DNA from 3 places in the Streptomyces sp. NBC_01384 genome. Region 1 is predicted to be linked to each of the others. Evidence: riboswitches for the same ligand, from Rfam matches in the RefSeq annotation. Region 1 holds a riboswitch; each other region holds the start of a gene.

Region 1 (5,662 bases):
GCGCGGACCGGGCCTCCTCGGCGTACCGCACGGTGTCCCGCCGGGCCTGCTCGAGCGCGGGGTGCGCCCGCAGCAGAGCCAGCGCCTCGGCGTGCCGTTCGTCGTCCGTGAGGTCGGAGTCGAGCAGCTCGCACAGGGCGATGTCCTCGGCCAGACCGAGCCGCTCCGCCCGCTCACGCAGCCGCAGCACCGGCAGCGTGGCGATCCCCTCGCGCAGATCCGTCCCGGGCGTCTTCCCGGACTCGTGCGAGTCGGACGCGATGTCCAGCACGTCGTCCGCGAGCTGGAAGGCGACGCCCAGCCGCTCCCCGTACTGCGTCAGCACGTCCACGACCGTCTCGTCGGCCCCCGACATCATCGCGCCGAACCGGCACGCCACGGCGACCAGCGAGCCGGTCTTGCCGCCGAGCACGTCGAGGTAGTGATCGACCGGGTCGCGCCCGTCGCGCGGCCCCGCCGTCTCCAGGATCTGCCCGGTGACGAGCCGCTCGAACGCCTCGGCCTGGATGCGGACGGCCTCCGGCCCGAGGTCGGCCAGGGTGTGCGACGCGCGCGCGAAGAGGAAATCACCGGTGAGGACGGCGAGCGAGTTGCCCCAACGGGTGTTCGCGCTGGGCACCCCGCGCCGGGCATCGGCCTCGTCCATCACGTCGTCGTGGTACAGCGTGGCGAGATGGGTCAGTTCGACGACCACGGCCGAGGGCACGACGCCCGGCGCGTACGGGTCACCGAACTGCGCGGCGAGCATCACGAGCAGCGGCCGGAACCGCTTCCCGCCGGCCCGCAGAAGATGCTGTGCGGCCTCCGTGATGAAGGGGACCTCACTCTTGGTGACTTCGAGCAAGCCCTCCTCCACAGCCGCCAATCCGGCCTGGATATCGGCTTCGAGAGCCTGGTCCCGCACGCTCAGCCCGAACGGCCCGACGACGGTCACGAGAGGTTCTCCTGTCTGCTGACGATCACATGGCGAACTCGGTCGATCATTCGGTCGATGACACGGTTTGTCGATGTGTCGCTGCCATCACTCAAGTCAGCGTATCCGGTCACGTTTCGATCACCACGAGCGCCCACCGTCCCCACTGCCGACTTCCTCTCGACTTCCCCCTCGCCCGCCACCCGATGTCCCCCGAGCGGCAGACAGTCCCACGCCCGGGCGTTTTCGGATCACGAACGGTATGTTCTTGATCATCTGATACGACCGGATATATAACGAATCACTCGAGGGCCGGCCGCCGAAGAGAACGAAGGCGACGAGGACACCGAGACCACCGGGGACACCAAAGACACAGACACCAGGACACCAGGACACCAAGGACACCGTGATGAGCATGCACATCCGTACGTCCTTTCCCTACGAGACGAACCACAAGGACCTCTGGATCCCACTCCCGGACGGCACCCGTCTGTACGCGCGCGTATGGCGCCCACTGACCGACGCCCCCGTACCCACCCTCTTCGAATACCTCCCCGCCCGCCTCACCGACTGGACCGCGCCCCGCGACTGGCAGCGCCACCCCTGGTACGCGGGCCACGGCTACGCCTCCATCCGGGTGGACGCCCGCGGCCACGGCAACTCGGAGGGCATGCCGTCGGACGAGTCCGGGGAGGTCGAGCGGGCCGACGGGGTGGAGGTGATCCACTGGCTGGCCGCCCAGCCCTGGTGCAGCGGCAAGGTGGGCATGTTCGGCATCTCCTCGGGCGGTTTCACCTCCCTCCGGATCGCGGCCCTCGCGCCCGAGCCGCTCAAGGCGATCGTCGCGGTCTGCTCGACCGACGATCGCTACGACAACGACGTGCACCACATGGGAGGTTCCGCCCTCGGCCTCGACACACACGCCCGGGCGGCCAGACTGCTCGCCCACGTCGCCCGCCCGCCCGACCCGGCGCACGTGGGCCAGGTGATGTGGCGCGACATGTGGGTGAAGCGCCTGGAGACGGTGGAACCGTTCATCCATACGTGGCTGTCCCACCCGACCCGCGACGCGTACTGGCGCCACGACAGCGTCCGCGAAGCCGGGGGCTACGACGGGATCGGGGCGGCCGTACTGGCGGTGGGCGGCTGGCACGACCCGTACCGGGACACGGTGCTGCGCCCCCCGGACCGGGTACGCGGCCTGATCGGTCCCTGGTCCCACCAGTACCCGGACCGGGGCCTCCCGCCGGGCCCGGCGATCGGCTTCCTCCAGGAGACGCTGAACTGGTGGGACCACTGGCTCAAGCCACCCACCACGGATGTGACCGACACGAACGCGCCCGACACGAACCCGCCCGACGCGTACGCGACCCACGCAGACGCGACCGCCACAGGCTCAACCGGCACAGACTCGACCGCCGCGAACGTAACCGGCACAGACGCGACGCCGCTCCCGCTCCCGCTCCTGCGCTCGTACGTCATGGACGCGCGCCCCCCGGCCACGACGTACCCGTCCCTCCCCGGCCGCTGGGTGGGCGACGCCGTCTGGCCCTCCCCCTCCGTGACCCCGATCGCGTACGTGCTCCGGGGTGCACCCGTACTGGTGCGCTCCCCCCAGCACACCGGCGTGGACGCGGGCCGCTTCCGTCCCGCCGGCAACGACGGGGACCTGCCGCCGAACCAGCGGGAGGAGGACGCGAGGTCGGCCTGCTTCGAGTTCGAGGTCCCTGGGGAGACCTGGATCCTGGGCCGCCCGAGGGTCCGCCTGCGTCTGACGTCCCACTCCCCCTGGGGCCAGGTGATCGCCCGGGTGTGCGACGTGGCGCCCGACGGTTCCTCGACCCTGGTCACCCGGGGTGCCCTGGACCTGTCAGCGCGCTACGGCCCCGATCAGGCGGTCTCCTGGAAACCGGGCTCTACGGAGGACGTGGTTTTCGACCTGACCGCCATTGGCTACGCCTTCCCGCCCGGTCACCGCATCCGCCTCTCCCTCTCCTCGGCGTACTGGCCGTGGATCTGGCCCCAGCCGGGCTCGGAGGCGGGCTTCACCCTGGACCCGGCGGGCAGTTCTCTCGAACTCCCGGTACGGGCGCGGGAGTCGGACCCCGAGATCGCCTTCGGGGAGCCTGAACAGTCCGAACCCCTCGGGGTGGCCGTCCCGGCCACTCTCGACGAACTCCGCCCCGAACGCCTGGTCGTACGTGACGTGGCAAAAGGTGAATGGCGCCTGGAGGTGGCCCCCCGCCACGGCGGCACCCTCATCCACCCGGACGGCCTCGAATACACCCAGGACGCGCTGGACACGTACGCGATCGTCGAGTCGGACCCCCTCTCGGCCCGCGCCCGCTCGACGTGGTCGATCCGTCTGCACCGCCCGGATCTGTCCTGGGACGCGAGGGTCGAGACCCGCTCCGAAATCACCTGCGACGCACGCGAGTTCATCACCTCCAACGAACTGATCTGCAAGGACGGCCACGAGGTGGTCTTCCACCGGACGTGGGAGAAGAGAATCCCGCGCACGGCGGGCTGGAGTCCTGGCAGTGCCATGGGCAACCCTGAGGAGCATGGCGCGGACCGGTGAATTCCTCATGGCCCTGGACGAGGGGATGCTCGCGTACTTCCGCGAGATGGCCGACGAGATGGTCACGCGCTTCGGGATCTCACGGGCCGAAGCGGTGGCGAGGATCAACAGGACTTACGCGGGGCATGAGTTCAGCCCCCACCCCGACCTGATGTGCCACGAACTCCCCGGATACTGGGCCTACGGCCTCTACTTCAAGCCCAACGCGGGCCGGCTCCCCGACGACGACCCCGACACGGACCTGTCCGTGTGGGAGGTGCGCCCGGCCCCGCCCGAAGACTCGGCCGCCTGGACGCTCGCACCTTAATGCCCGAGTTGCCGCCATTGTCGCTTTACGCACGCTTGGTCGCGTGAGTTGGGTCACGCGCAAACAGGGAACATCCCCCACCCCCGCCCAATGACTCTCCCTTTGCATAAGGCAAGTTGAGCGTCACGTTCCGGAATAATCGGGCAATTCACCCCTCACTAAACCCAGGTGAAAGCGATCAACACCGGGAAATCAGGACTTGTTCCCGACATGTGCTCTCGCATACGTTCACGTCAATCCGGACGGACCGCCCAATCCTGCCGCCGCCCGGAAAATTCCACCCCACCCACACACACGCGCGGCAGGAGCGGGGGACCCAGGTAAGCCGCCGATCCGGACACCGGAACGGCTAGGGGTGAAGTCGCACATATCGTGCGGCCGGGCAGCTCCCGCCCGAACCCGACAGCTCACCTCGCAGGCGCCGGAGAGGAATCCGTCATGGCCGCACGTGGTAATGGCCGCTGCCCGAAGACCCGCACTTTCCTCGCCCGCGGCATCCTCGCCGCGGGAATGGGTGGAGTCGCGCTCGCCCTCCCGATCCTGGGCGCGACCTGCGCCCAGGCCGCCACCGTCACCGCGACCACCACTGACGTCCAGCTCATCACGTACAAGGTGGTCGCGGGCGACACCCTGGCCACGATCGCGCAGAAGTACCCCTCAAGCGGCGGCTGGCAGAAGCTGTACCAGGCCAACCGCGCGGTCATCGGTCCCGACCCGACGGTGCTCCCCCCGGGCCTCACACTGACCGTGGGCACGAGAACCGTCAAAAGCACCGCCAATACGACAAAGGCGAAAAAGGTGACCGCCAAGTCCACCGCCGCCTCCCCGAAGAAGTACACGAACAACCTCGACGGCTGGATCAAGCAGTCGCTGGACATCATGGCCCGCAACCGGATTCCGGGAACCTACAACGGCATCTACCGCAACGTCATGCGCGAGTCCTCCGGCAACCCCCTCGCGATCAACAACTGGGACTCCAACGCCGCGAAGGGCATCCCTTCCAAGGGCCTCCTCCAGGTCATCGACCCGACGTTCAAGGCCTACCACGTGGCGGGCACTTCGATGAGCCCCTACGACCCGGTCGCGAACATCACCGCCGCCTGCAACTACGCGGCGAAGGTCTACGGCTCGATCGACAACGTCAACGGGCCCTACTGACAGAGCTGACAGAGCCGACGGGGCCGCCGAGGTCGATGGGGAACAACCGCTCCAGTACCACCGCGATCCCGTCGTCCTCGTTCGACAGGGTCACCTCGTCGGCCACCGCCTTCAGTTCCGGATGGGCGTTGGCCATGGCGACCCCGTGGGCGGCCCAGTCGAACATGGGGATGTCGTTGGGCATGTCACCGAAGGCAATGGTCTCGGCGGGGGTCAGGCCGAGGTGAGCGGCGGCGAGGGCCAGGCCGGTCGCCTTGGTCACGCCGCATGGCTGGAGTTCGACGGTGCCGGGCCCCGACATGGTGACCGTGGCCAGGGAGCCCACCACTCCACGGGCCGCCGCCGCCAACTCGTCATCGGACAATGACGGGTGACGGAGCAACACCTTGCTGATCGGCTCCGTCCAGAGGTCGTCGCGGCGGCGCACCCGTACCGCCGGAAGCGTGGGATGCGGCATCACATACCCCGGCTCGATGAGCGTCAGCCCGTCCACGCCGTCCTGGTCCACGGCCGCGTAGAGCAGCCCGACCTCCGCCTCGATCTTGCCGAGCGCCGTCTCCGCGAGCTCCCTGTCCAGGGTCACCGACCACAGCAGGCGGTCCTCCGCCGGGTCGTACAACTGCGCCCCCTGGCCGCACACCGCCAGCCCCACACCGCCGAGTTCGTCGAGCAGCGGTCGTACTCTCGGCGCCGGGCGCCCCGT
Region 2 (5,662 bases), 2.8 Mb from region 1:
CCGGTCACCTTCTACGGCACCCCTGTTCCTACGGCACCCCCGCCCCGGCCCCGCTCACCTGAGTCACCCTCGCCGAATCCCCGCGGAGCAGCTCGCTCCGCGGGGATTTTCGCTGTCAGCCGAGCGACCCCCATGACCTTCTGTACGTCCTGTACATTTTTTACAGGAGCCCGTCAACGGTCCCCCAGTGGAAGGCGCGTGCCATGAATGAACCGTCCGCCCGCTACGTCCTGCCCGAGTTCACCGAGCGCACGAGTGCGGGGTACCGGACCCTGGATCCGTACTCGAAGCTGCTCGCCGAGCGGATCGTGTTCCTCGGGACGCCGATCGACGACACCTCGGCGAACGACGTGATGGCGCAGTTCATGCACCTCGAATACCTGGCACCGGACCAGGACATCTCGCTGTACATCAACTCCCCCGGGGGCTCGTTCAGCGCGATGACGGCGATCTACGACACGATGCAGTTCGTCAGCTGCGACGTGGAGACCACCTGTCTGGGGCAGGCCGCGTCGGCCGCCGCCGTGCTGCTGGCCGGCGGTGCGCCGGGCAAGAGGTTCGCGCTACCGGGGGCCCGGGTGCTGATCCACCAGCCGTCACTTCCCGAGCCGGTACAGGGGCAGGCGAGCGATCTGGCCCTCCAGGCCGAGGAGTTGATGCGCACTCGAGGGCTGCTGGAGGACATGCTCGTACGGCACACGGGGCAGAGTCCTGAACAAGTCGCCGCCGACATCGAGCGGGACAAGATCCTGGACGCGCAGGCCGCGTTGGCGTACGGACTGGTGGACGGGATCATCCCGAGCCGCAAGACCTCGCGCACCGCGCCCGGTGCGAGGAACGCCACACCCGACGCGAGGTGATCCGCCGATGGTGCCCGAACTGCCCCCGCTGCCCGCGCTGACGCGTGCCGAGGCCGAGTTGATCGACCGTTACCTCGACGTGGTCGACCTGCTCGGCCGCATCAACCCGGCCCGCCCCGGGGACACCTACCGCGGACTGCGCGCCGCCCAGGCGCTGGTCAGCAAGGCGACGGCGCTGCGCGACGCCCTCGCGCTGATGCACCAGCGGGGCGAGAGCGAGGTGCACGCCCCGACCCTGGCCCAGGCCCTGCGTGTCCTCGACGGCGAGCGACGCGCGGCCCGCGTCACGCTACCGCCCGGCTCCGACAGTTGACGCATCCACACCTCGCTCCCTCCCTCGGTCCCTCCCTGGGTCCGCCCCCGGGTCCATCCCGGGCCGCCGCACGCGCCGAGTCGGCGAAGCGTCCGGCCCGGGTTTCAAACGGACCAGATGGCGTACCCCCTGATGGAGTAGACACCGGTCCCTTCGGGGGCCCGCAAAGGTTGCGCAACGCGCGTAGCGCAGAGGCGGAATGAGGTGCTCCGGTGCTGGTACGGGCGTCGTCGGTGTCCCCAACGGCCCTCGAACAGAGGGGTGTCCACCCGAACGGGTGAGTGGTGAGTAACCCCACAAATCGCCGGTTCCGCTCGGATTTTCCGACTTCAATGCGTGAAGATCCCTTCCGACGACAAGCCCCCGCCACAACGGCGGGGCGGTCCGGGCGGACGCCGAGTCCTGCCGCTGCCCGGATGACCGGTCGACAGATGTGCATCGGCAGGAGTGGAGGACCCAGCACGACGGGCCGCCGGAGAGATCCGGGCGGTCCTTGGGGTGAAGCCGCAGTACGCGGCCGGGCTACTTCGCCAGTCCGAATCCGACAGGTCATCCTTCACAGGCGGCTGACGAAGGGTTGCGCATGACTGCGCTCAATCGTGTCCCGTCGCTGTGGACCCGGGCCGGTACGGCCTCGGCGCTCACCATCGCCGCCATGGGCGGCAGCCTCGTGGTCCCTGGCGTCGCGTCCGACGCCGAAGCGGCCACTCTGGCGACGAAGGCACTTCAGGTCGCGGCTTCCAAGAAGGGCTCCCCGTACCAGTACGGTGCCGCCGGGCCACGCCGTTTCGACTGCTCCGGGTTCACGCTGTACTCGTACAAGAAGGCGGGCAAGACGCTGCCTCGTACGGCCGCGGCGCAGTACAACAAGACGCACCACATCTCCGCCTCCAGCCGCAGAGCGGGAGACCTGGTGTTCTTCCACTCCGGCCGGAACGTGTACCACGTCGGCATCTACGCCGGGAAGGGAAAGATCTGGCACTCCCCGAAGACCGGGGAGGTCGTGAAGCTGCAGAAGATCTGGACGAAGAGCGTCTGGTACGGCCGGGTCAGCTGACCTGCCCGGGAGGGTGCCGGTAGTGGCGCCGGCACCCTCCCGGGACCCCGCCGCCCCTCGGGGCACGAGTGGTCTCGCCTCGGAGCGCGAGCAGCCTCGCTCGGGGGCGTCAGTCGTCCTCTCGCGAGGCGCGAGCCAACCTCGCCGGGGGGCCGTGCGCCCTCGGGTCTCCGCTGCCCGGCCAGGGGCTCCGCTGCCCGGCCAGGGGCTCCGCTGCCGGGCCAGGGGCGCGGGCGACCCCGCTCGGGGCCCCGAACCGGCCCCTGGGGCGCGCGCCACCCCGGCGACGGCCAGCGCCGTGTGCAGGAGCAGCCCGCCCGTGATCCCGAGCGCGCACACGACCCCGGCCCGGCGCGAGACCAGGGTGTTGCGTACGACGACGGTGAAGTCCGCGCCGGGCATGGTGGCCAGGACCGCGGCGACTCCGGTGGGGACGCGGCTGCTGGAACCGGGAGATCTGCGTCGTACGATCTCCGTCGTCCACCGGACCGACGACCGGCCCGCACCGGCGGCCGAGGCCTTCCGGGCCCTGCTGCGCGGCGCCTTCGGACGCGCGGCACAGCAGAGGCAGGAGCAGTAGAGCCAGGGCCCACTTGGGCAGGACCGGCTTGGCGAGGACCAGCAGGACAGGACCGGCAGGACAGAACTGGCGACAGGACCGGCAGGACAGGATCGGTGGAGAGCAGGCCAACTGAGCCGCTCCTTACGGCTCTTGTGGCCCCCCGGCCGTGACCGGGTGGGCCGACAGGGTCCAGGGCAGCTCGATGGAGACCGTCTTGCCCCCTTCCCGGGTGGGCCGGACCACGAGTCTGCCGCCGCACTCGGCGGTCAGCCAGCGGATGATCACCATGCCCCGCCCGTTGTCCTGCTGGACAGCGGCGGGCAAACGTTTCGGGAAGCGCGGATGGCTGTCGGTCACGCCGATGCGCAGGTGTTCGTCTCGGTCGAGCCGGACGGCCACCGTGAAGGTGGGCGACTGCCCGAAAGTGTGCTGGACGGCGTTGGTGGCTAGTTCTGACACGATCAGGCGTACGGTGTCCGCGACTTCGGCGTCGCTCGGCAGGCCCCATTCGGCCAGCACATCGGCGACGAATTTCCGGGCCGCGGAGACCGAGGCGGGATCGCTCGGCAGAGTGACGGATGCTTCCTGGTGATCTGCCATGGCGACGTCGTCCCTTTCCCACGGGACCGGAGTCCGACACGGAGCGGATGGTTCGAGTACGGTCCCGAACTGGTGCTTCGCGCCAGACTGCCATTACTGGGCCGGTCACGGGTGCGATCCACCGAGATATGCATATATCTGTCGCTCGATGCGGTGAACTCTGCGACGGCAGAGCGTATTTGGGCGGCTCGGAAGGAGTAAGGAGTACGGCCATGCAGCACGGTCCCGCGGTGCGCCGCCGCAAGCTCGGTGCCGAACTGCGCGCGCTGCGCGCCGGGGTGGGAATCACGAGTGGTGAGGCGGCCCGTCTCGTCGGCTGGCACCAGTCGAAGGTGAGTCGGATCGAGACGGGCATCAGTGGGGTGAAACCGGCCGACGTGGAGCGCCTGTTGGACGCGTACGCCGTCGCGGAGCCCGAATTACGGGAGCTCCTGGTCGGGTTGGCCGGCTCCGAGGGCAACGGGCGGCACCACTGGTGGCACGCCTACCGCGGGGTCCTTCCGCCGACCTACCGCGACTTCATCAGTCTGGAGTCCCAGGCCAGCGGCATGCGCACGCTGGAGACCACGGTGGTGCCGGGGCTGCTCCAAACGCCCGAGTACGCCCGCGAGGTGACCCGGGTCGCCGTCGGCGGACTCGAGGACGGCAAACTCGACGCGCTCGTCGAGGTGCGCCTCGCCCGGCAGGACGTACTGCGTTCGAATCCGCCGCTGGAACTGACCGCGGTCCTGGACGAGGCGGTGTTAAGACGTGAGGTCGGCGGGCCGGAGGTCATGGCACGGCAACTGGACCGGTTGAGAGAGGCCGCCGCCCTTCCTCAAGTGCGGCTTCAGGTCCTGCCGTTCGCCGCGGGGGCGCACATCGGCGTTACCGGGCCTTTCGTTATCTTCTCATTTCCGAACACAAGCGATCTGGATGTGGTTGTTCTCGACCACTTGACGAGTAGCCTCTACCTCGAACGGAAAGAAGACCTTCAGGCCTACACCGAGGCCTTCAACGCCCTTCAGTTCCACGCCCTTTCACCCGAGGACTCGTTGGACTACATCGCCGGGATAGGTGACGGCGCGTAAGGAGGCACCCCCATGACTGCATTGCCTCGGTACGTACCCTCCAGTACTTCACTCCGCGACCTGCGGTGGCTGCGCAGCAGCCGCAGTACGGGAATGAACAACTGCGTCGAGACGGCCCGACCCGGCCCAGGCCCCTGGGCCGGACTCGTCGCCGTGCGCGATTCCAAGAACAAGGCGGGCCCTGCCCTGCTCTTCACTCCTGCGAGCTGGGAGGGCTTCATCGCCGGACTGAGCTGACCCCCACCCAGTCACCCCGCATTCAGCCGTCCCTCACCCCATTCGCCCCCACCCAATTCATCCCTCGCCCGTTCACCGATTCCGGCTGATCACCTCCACGGCGTGCTCGATCTGCGCGTCGGTGAGGTCCGCGCGGGCGGTCAGCCGCAGCCGCGAGATGCCGTCCGGCACGGACGGGGGCCGGAAACAGCCGACGGCGAGTCCCGCCTCCCGGCAGTCCGCCGCCCATCGCACGGCCCGCTCGGGTGACGGCGCGCGCACGGAGACCACGGCGGCGTCCGGTCGTACGGCTTCCAGGCCCTCGGCCGTCAGCCGGGTGTGCAGCGCCGTCGCCACCTCACGGGCCCGGGCGGCGCGCTCCGGCTCGCGGCGCAGCAGCCTGAGCGCCGCGAGGGCCGCGCCCGCGGCCGCGGGCGCGAGCCCGGTGTCGAAAATGAAGGTGCGCGCCGCGTTGACCAGATGGTCGATGACCGGGGCGGGGCCGAGGACGGCGCCGCCCTGGCTGCCGAACGACTTGGAAAGCGTGGCGGTCACGACGACGTCCGGGGCGCCCGCCAGCCCCGCGGCGTGCGGCGCGCCTCGGCCGCCATCGCCCAGGACGCCGAGCCCGTGCGCGTCGTCGACGAGCAGCGCGGCTCCGTGCTCACGGCAGGCGGTCGCGAGTTCGGCCAGCGGGGCCGCGTCGCCGTCCACCGAGAAGACCGTGTCGGACACGGCGACGGCGGGACCCTCATGCGTGCCGAGCGCCTTGCGAACAGCGTCCGGGTCGGCGTGCGCCACGACCTGTGTCGTACCTCGGGCCAGTCGGCAGCCGTCGATGAGCGAGGCGTGGTTGCCCGCGTCCGAGACGACCAGCGAGCCGTGCGGCGCGAGCGTGGTCACGGCGGCGAGATTGGCCGCATAGCCGGAGGAGAGGACGAGCGCGGACTCGAAGCCGCAGAAGTCGGCGAGCTCCCGTTCGAG
Region 3 (5,662 bases), 1.8 Mb from region 1:
GCAGCAGAGCCTTGACGGGGGCCCAGCCGGTGCCGGCCGCGATGAAGGTCAGCGGGCGTTCCGCGGGCGCCCGCAGGGTCAGTCCGCCGCCGGGCGCGCCGAGCCGCAGGACGTCACCCTTCCGGGCCTGCCGGACCAGGGCGGTGGACAGCACCCCGTCCTCGACCTGACTGATGTGCAGGTCGACGGTGTGGTCGGCGCGGGGTGCGTTGCCGAGCGAGTACGGGCGCCAAATGCCGGGCAGGTGGGGGACGTTGACGCTGACGTACTGGCCGGGGCGGTAGCGGAGCCGGTGGTGCGGGCGCAGGGTCAGTACGACGAGGTCGTCGCTGTGCCGGGTCCGGGACACGACCTCGGCGTCCCACCAGGGCGGTTCGCCCCCGCGCTGTGCCTCCCAGGCGCCCTGGAGCATGACGTTCGCGATCGCCCCGTACGCCTCGGCCCAGGCCTTCTCGGCCTCCGCGTTCCACGCCGACCCCGCGACGACGGCGAACGCGGCGATCAGGCTCGCCCCTACAGCCGCGTAGTGCTCCGGCTCGGCCAGATACTTGCGGTGGTCCCGCCCCAGCTCCCGTAAGTACCCCGGCAGTGCCGGGTCCTCCAGTCGTTCCAGCACATACGTGAGTGCCGCGAATAACCGGTCCCGCTGTCGTTCCATGTCCTCAGGGAAGTCCAGCGGGAAGAGCCCGCGGACGTCCGGATGGTGCCGGAAGAGATGCGAGTAGAAGTACTTGACCGCGAACTCGGCCCGTCTCTCGACGACCGCGAAGCTGGATCTGAGTATTTCGGGGTCCACGGCGCGAATTTAGGGAGCGGGCGTTCCATGGAGTCAAGGAGAGGGAGATTTAAGGATAGTCTGGGGTGAAAGGGTTATTGGCGGGCGAATGCCGGAAACCGCCGCGGCCGGTGACCGGGAGGGACCACCCCAGCGAGCTGATCCACACCTGTCAGGCGGCCGTGAATTCCACGGGGAGGTTTCGCAGCCCACGCATGATCAGACCGCCTCGCCAGCGCAAGTCCGCGGGATCGGCGGCAAGCCGGAGGTCGGGCAGACGGCGCAGCAAAGTGGCCAGAGCGGTGCGGCCTTCGAGACGGGCGAGCGGGGCGCCGATGCAGTAGTGGATGCCATGTCCGTAGCCGAGGTGCTGGTTGTCCCTGCGAGTGAGGTCGAGCGTGTCCGGTTCGTCGAAACGCGCGGGATCGCGGTCGGCAGCGGCGAGGACCACGAGTACGGGATCACCCGAAGCGATTCGTTGTCCACCCATTTCGAGGGCTTCGGTCGCGTAGCGCCAGGTGGCCAGCTCGACAGGACCGTCGTATCGGAGAAGCTCTTCGATGCTGGTATCGAGCAGTTCCTGTTCGCCACGCTCGATCGACTTCTGTAGTTGCGACCGTTGCTCCGGGTTGCGCAGCAGCGCATACGTGCCATTGCCGATGAGGTTGATAACCGTCTCAAAACCGGCGAACAACAGTACGAAACACATGGCCGCGGCTTCGTTCTCGGTGAGGTGCTCGCCGTGGTCGGAGGCGCGGATGAGCCCGGAGATGAGGTCTTCGCCGGGGCCGGGGTTATCCGGGAGAGCCTCCCGCTTGCGGTGGATCAGCTCCGCGAGATAGGCGCGCATCTTCTTGACCGACCGGGCGACACCGCCTCTCGGCCCTCCACCGTGCCGGATCATCATCCCCGCCCAGTCCCGGAAGTCGTCCTGGTCCTCGCTGGGGACACCGAGCAGGTCGCAGATGGTGTAGATGGGGAGGGGGAACGCGAACTCGTGGATGAGGTCGGCACTTCCGGTCTGCGCGAACTGGTCGATGAGGCGGTCGGTCAACTCTTGGACGCGGGGGGCGAACTCGGCGACGCGACGGGGGGTGAACGCCTTGGAGACGAGCCGCCGGAGCCGCGTGTGGTCCGGCGGGTCGATGTTGAGCAGGTGGGTCATGAGGTTGGCGCTGCGCTCGCCGGGGATGCCCGTCTTGCTCTTGCCGCGGGCGTCGTCGGAATGGTGCACGGGATTCTTGGAGAGCCGCTGGTCGGCGAGCGCCTGTTTGGCGTCCGTGTACCGAGTCACAAGCCACGCCTCGACACCGCTGGGAAGTGTGGTGCGGTGCACGGGTGAATGCTCGCGGAGCGATGCGTAGGCAGGGTAGGGGTCGGCGGCGAACTCCCAGGTGAAGAGTTCAGGTTCGAAATGTGGGGCGTTCACGGGGTGACGGTACCGGGAGTCACGTTGCGTTGCGTGGGCGAGGACTCCGACGGATGGCTTGACCAACATCCGGAAGTCACCGTCTATGAGTCCTACGTGGACGAAGCCGTGTCCGGGGCCATGGAGAGCCGACCCGAGATGGACCGTCTCGTCGCTGACGCACACCAAAAGCGCTTCAACCGCGTCCTCGTCCCCCAGGGTCGACCGCGCGTGTCGGAGGCAGGCCGGAGGTGCGTCGGAGCCGTGCCGGGGGCTGTCGCAAACCTGACGCATCATCAACTCTGTGATCTTCACGTGATCTGCGCTGCATCGACTTGTGACAAGTGATCGGGTGCGGATACGTTCACTCGTCAACGCGGCTCATCCGCCGCGTAGTCACCTGCTGTCACGCGAAAGGCTTCCGCATGCTCTCCGGGAACGGCCGCCATCGTCGCCCCCGTCAGGCCCCGGCCCTCATCGTCGCGGCAGGAGTGACCGGATCGGCGATCGCGATCCCGTTGCTCGGTGCCGCGAGCGCGCACGCGGCCGACGGCACCACCTGGGACCGGGTCGCGGAGTGCGAGAGCGCCGGCCAGTGGAGCGCCGACAGCGGCAACGGGTACTACGGCGGGCTCCAAATGAGCCAGGCCGACTGGGAGAAGTACGGCGGCCTCAAGTACGCGCCGAGCGCCGACGAGGCCAGCCGCTCGCAGCAGATAGCCATCGCCGAGAAGGTGCTCGACGGCCGGGGTCTCGTCGCCTGGCCCACCTGCGGACCGCTCTCCGGACTCAGCAAGAAATCCGGTGACGTCGCGGTCGACACGGGCGTGGCGAACGACTCGTCGAGCACACCCGATGCGTCGAGCTCGTTCAGCTCGTCCAGCTCCACGAACTCGACGAACTCGACGAACTCGACGAAATCATCGAGTTCGAAGGGTTCGTCCACTTCGTCTGGTTCATCTGGTTCGTCCGGTTCATCAGGCGACGCGTCGCCGTCCGGTTCGCCGTCATCCGATTCGTCTTCATCTGACTCGCCTTCGTCCGTTTCATCCCCGAATGCGACCGAGAGCACGACGAAGGCCGCGACCGGCGACACCCAGGGAACCGACAGCTCGGCCACGGATGGGACGAAGAGCAGCGACTCGGACAACTCCGGGCAGAACGATGACTCTTCGACTACGTCCGAGGGTGCGACGACCGGCGCCGGACGTCACCGCGGCGGCAGCGCCGACGAGAGTGCGACCGACAGTCTGCTGGACGGTCGTACCGACGACGCCTCCGGCCGGCATGCCTCCCGCGACTCCGGTGTGTCCCGTGAGGTCATCGACGGTTTGTACGTCGTTCGTATCGGAGACAGCCTCTGCACCATCGCCGACGCCCTTGATCTCGAAGGCGGATGGACCGAGTTGTACGACACGAACAAGAAGACCGTCGGCGTCGACCCGAACCTCATCCTTCCCGGTCAGAGCCTTGCAGTTGGTGCTCAATCGGGCGAAAAGTAGGGGCAGTTCACGTCATGGTTCGTCGTGGAATGTCCGGTTTGGCGCGAGTGAGATATGGATCTCAAAGGCCCTGATCGTCTTTGGAATTCACCGGATCGACTGCTTACGGTCATCACCGCTCGCCACAGCGGGCCCCGACGGTCGCAACGCCGAATCCTGCCAACGGCCGCACGGGAACAGTCGACGCGTCAGCGCCGTAGGCAGGAGCGGGGGACCCAAGGTAAGCGCCGCGCCCGGTAGTTGACCGGAGCGGCTTGGGGTGAAGCCGTGCGCCCAGAGCGCACGGCCGGGCACTCACCCGCCCGAACCCGACAGCTCACCTCGCAGGCGTCGGTGAGGGGATCACTCCATGCTGCTTTCCAGCAAGGGCAAGCACCGCCGTCCGAACAAGGCCACCCGTATCGCCACGCTCGCCGGTGTCACCGGCATCGCCATCGCCGCCCCGCTGATGGCGGCCGGCAGCGCCTCCGCCGCCACCACCTCCGAGTGGGACACCGTCGCCCAGTGCGAGTCCGGCGGCAACTGGTCCATCAACACCGGTAACGGCTACTACGGCGGTCTGCAGTTCTCGGCCTCCACCTGGGCCGCGTACGGCGGCACCGCGTACTCCTCCACCGCCGACCAGGCCTCCAAGTCCGAGCAGATCACCATCGGCGAGAAGGTCCTCGCCGCGCAGGGCAAGGGCGCCTGGCCGACCTGCGGCACGGGTCTGTCGAGCGCCGCGTACACCGGTGGTGCGAGCGGCACCCCGTCCAGCCCGTCCACCCCCTCCACCTCTTCGGGCTCTTCCAGCTCGGCGAGCGCCGGTACCACCCGGTCGGCGGACACCGCGGCCTCCCGTTCGGCGACCCGCCCGGCCGTCGAGAAGACCGTGTCCACCCCGACCGGCAAGAAGGTCAAGAAGGGCGACGGCGCGTACAAGGTCGTCAAGGGCGACACCCTCGGCTCGATCGCCGAGAAGAAGAAGGTCAAGGGTGGCTGGCAGCAGCTGTTCAAGCTGAACAAGGACATCATCGACGACGCGGACTTCATCTACCCGGGTCAGCAGCTGCACCTCGGCTGATGATCGGCAGCTTCGCCCCAGCTGAATGACAGGTCCCTCATAGAAGGGGTCTCCACACTGGAGACACCGATGAGGACCACCCCCCGTCCCCACGGGCCCCCCGCTCCGGTGCGTGTTCCCCCGTACGCACTGGAGCGGGGTTTTTTGTTTCCGTTTTTGTTCCGTTCTGAAACAATGTGTACGTTCAGTTCTGCCCAAAGGGTGGGCGACCGGCTGGCCGATCCCCCCGGGGCGGTTAGGCTCATGTCGCGGAGTCATCACAGGTTCCGCGTTACCCGCGTCACATCCCAGAAGGAGATGCTCGTGCCGTCCATCGACGTCGTCGTAGCCCGGGAAATCCTGGACTCCCGAGGCAACCCCACGGTCGAGGTCGAGGTCGGCCTCGACGACGGCAGCACCGGTCGTGCCGCCGTCCCGTCCGGCGCCTCCACGGGGGCCTTCGAGGCCATCGAGCTCCGTGACGGTGACCCCAACCGTTACGGCGGCAAGGGTGTCGAGAAGGCCGTCCTCGCCGTCATCGAGCAGATCGGCCCGGAGCTCGTCGGCTACGACGCCACCGAGCAGCGCCTGATCGACCAGGCGATGTTCGACCTGGACGCCACCGACAACAAGGGCTCCCTCGGCGCCAACGCCATCCTCGGCGTCTCGCTCGCCGTCGCGCACGCCGCTTCCGAGGCGTCCGACCTCCCGCTCTTCCGCTACCTGGGCGGCCCGAACGCGCACCTGCTGCCCGTTCCGATGATGAACATCCTGAACGGCGGCTCGCACGCCGACTCCAACGTGGACATCCAGGAGTTCATGATCGCCCCGATCGGCGCGGAGTCCTTCTCCGAGGCCCTGCGCTGGGGCGCCGAGGTCTACCACACCCTCAAGAAGGTGCTGAAGACCAAGGGTCTGTCCACCGGCCTGGGCGA

Evidence for each region. Region 1 has a riboswitch for cyclic di-AMP ahead of OG747_RS18235 (transglycosylase SLT domain-containing protein). Riboswitches for the same ligand answer to the same signal wherever they lie in the genome.
Region 2: linked by a shared signal. The riboswitch ahead of OG747_RS05245 (C40 family peptidase) and the one ahead of OG747_RS18235 (transglycosylase SLT domain-containing protein) in region 1 are both predicted to bind cyclic di-AMP.
Region 3: linked by a shared signal. The riboswitch ahead of OG747_RS26805 (transglycosylase family protein) and the one ahead of OG747_RS18235 (transglycosylase SLT domain-containing protein) in region 1 are both predicted to bind cyclic di-AMP.

What each region holds. Positions count from the first base shown of each region.
Region 1 covers NZ_CP109559.1:4,008,227-4,013,888, forward strand. Annotated here, with positions in the region: gene OG747_RS18220 (polyprenyl synthetase family protein) at 1-934, opposite strand, end outside; gene OG747_RS18225 (CocE/NonD family hydrolase) at 1,329-3,494, shown strand; gene OG747_RS18230 (hypothetical protein) at 3,478-3,801, shown strand; cyclic di-AMP (ydaO/yuaA leader) riboswitch at 4,075-4,235, shown strand; gene OG747_RS18235 (transglycosylase SLT domain-containing protein) at 4,240-4,959, shown strand; gene OG747_RS18240 (HAD family hydrolase) at 4,943-5,662, opposite strand, start outside.
Region 2 covers NZ_CP109559.1:1,203,474-1,209,135, forward strand. Annotated here, with positions in the region: gene OG747_RS05230 (hypothetical protein) at 1-136, shown strand, start outside; gene OG747_RS05235 (ATP-dependent Clp protease proteolytic subunit) at 204-860, shown strand; gene OG747_RS05240 (hypothetical protein) at 868-1,173, shown strand; cyclic di-AMP (ydaO/yuaA leader) riboswitch at 1,567-1,753, shown strand; gene OG747_RS05245 (C40 family peptidase) at 1,757-2,230, shown strand; partial or broken gene OG747_RS05250 (LysE family translocator) at 2,504-2,632, opposite strand; gene OG747_RS05255 (ATP-binding protein) at 2,934-3,392, opposite strand; gene OG747_RS05260 (helix-turn-helix domain-containing protein) at 3,605-4,462, shown strand; gene OG747_RS05265 (DUF397 domain-containing protein) at 4,475-4,699, shown strand; gene OG747_RS05270 (8-amino-7-oxononanoate synthase) at 4,772-5,662, opposite strand, start outside.
Region 3 covers NZ_CP109559.1:5,800,653-5,806,314, forward strand. Annotated here, with positions in the region: gene OG747_RS26780 (globin domain-containing protein) at 1-796, opposite strand, end outside; gene OG747_RS26785 (cytochrome P450) at 948-2,204, opposite strand; partial or broken gene OG747_RS26790 (transglycosylase family protein) at 2,609-2,896, shown strand; gene OG747_RS26795 (hypothetical protein) at 2,806-3,303, opposite strand; gene OG747_RS26800 (hypothetical protein) at 3,491-3,685, shown strand; cyclic di-AMP (ydaO/yuaA leader) riboswitch at 3,868-4,030, shown strand; gene OG747_RS26805 (transglycosylase family protein) at 4,035-4,748, shown strand; gene eno (phosphopyruvate hydratase) at 5,046-5,662, shown strand, end outside.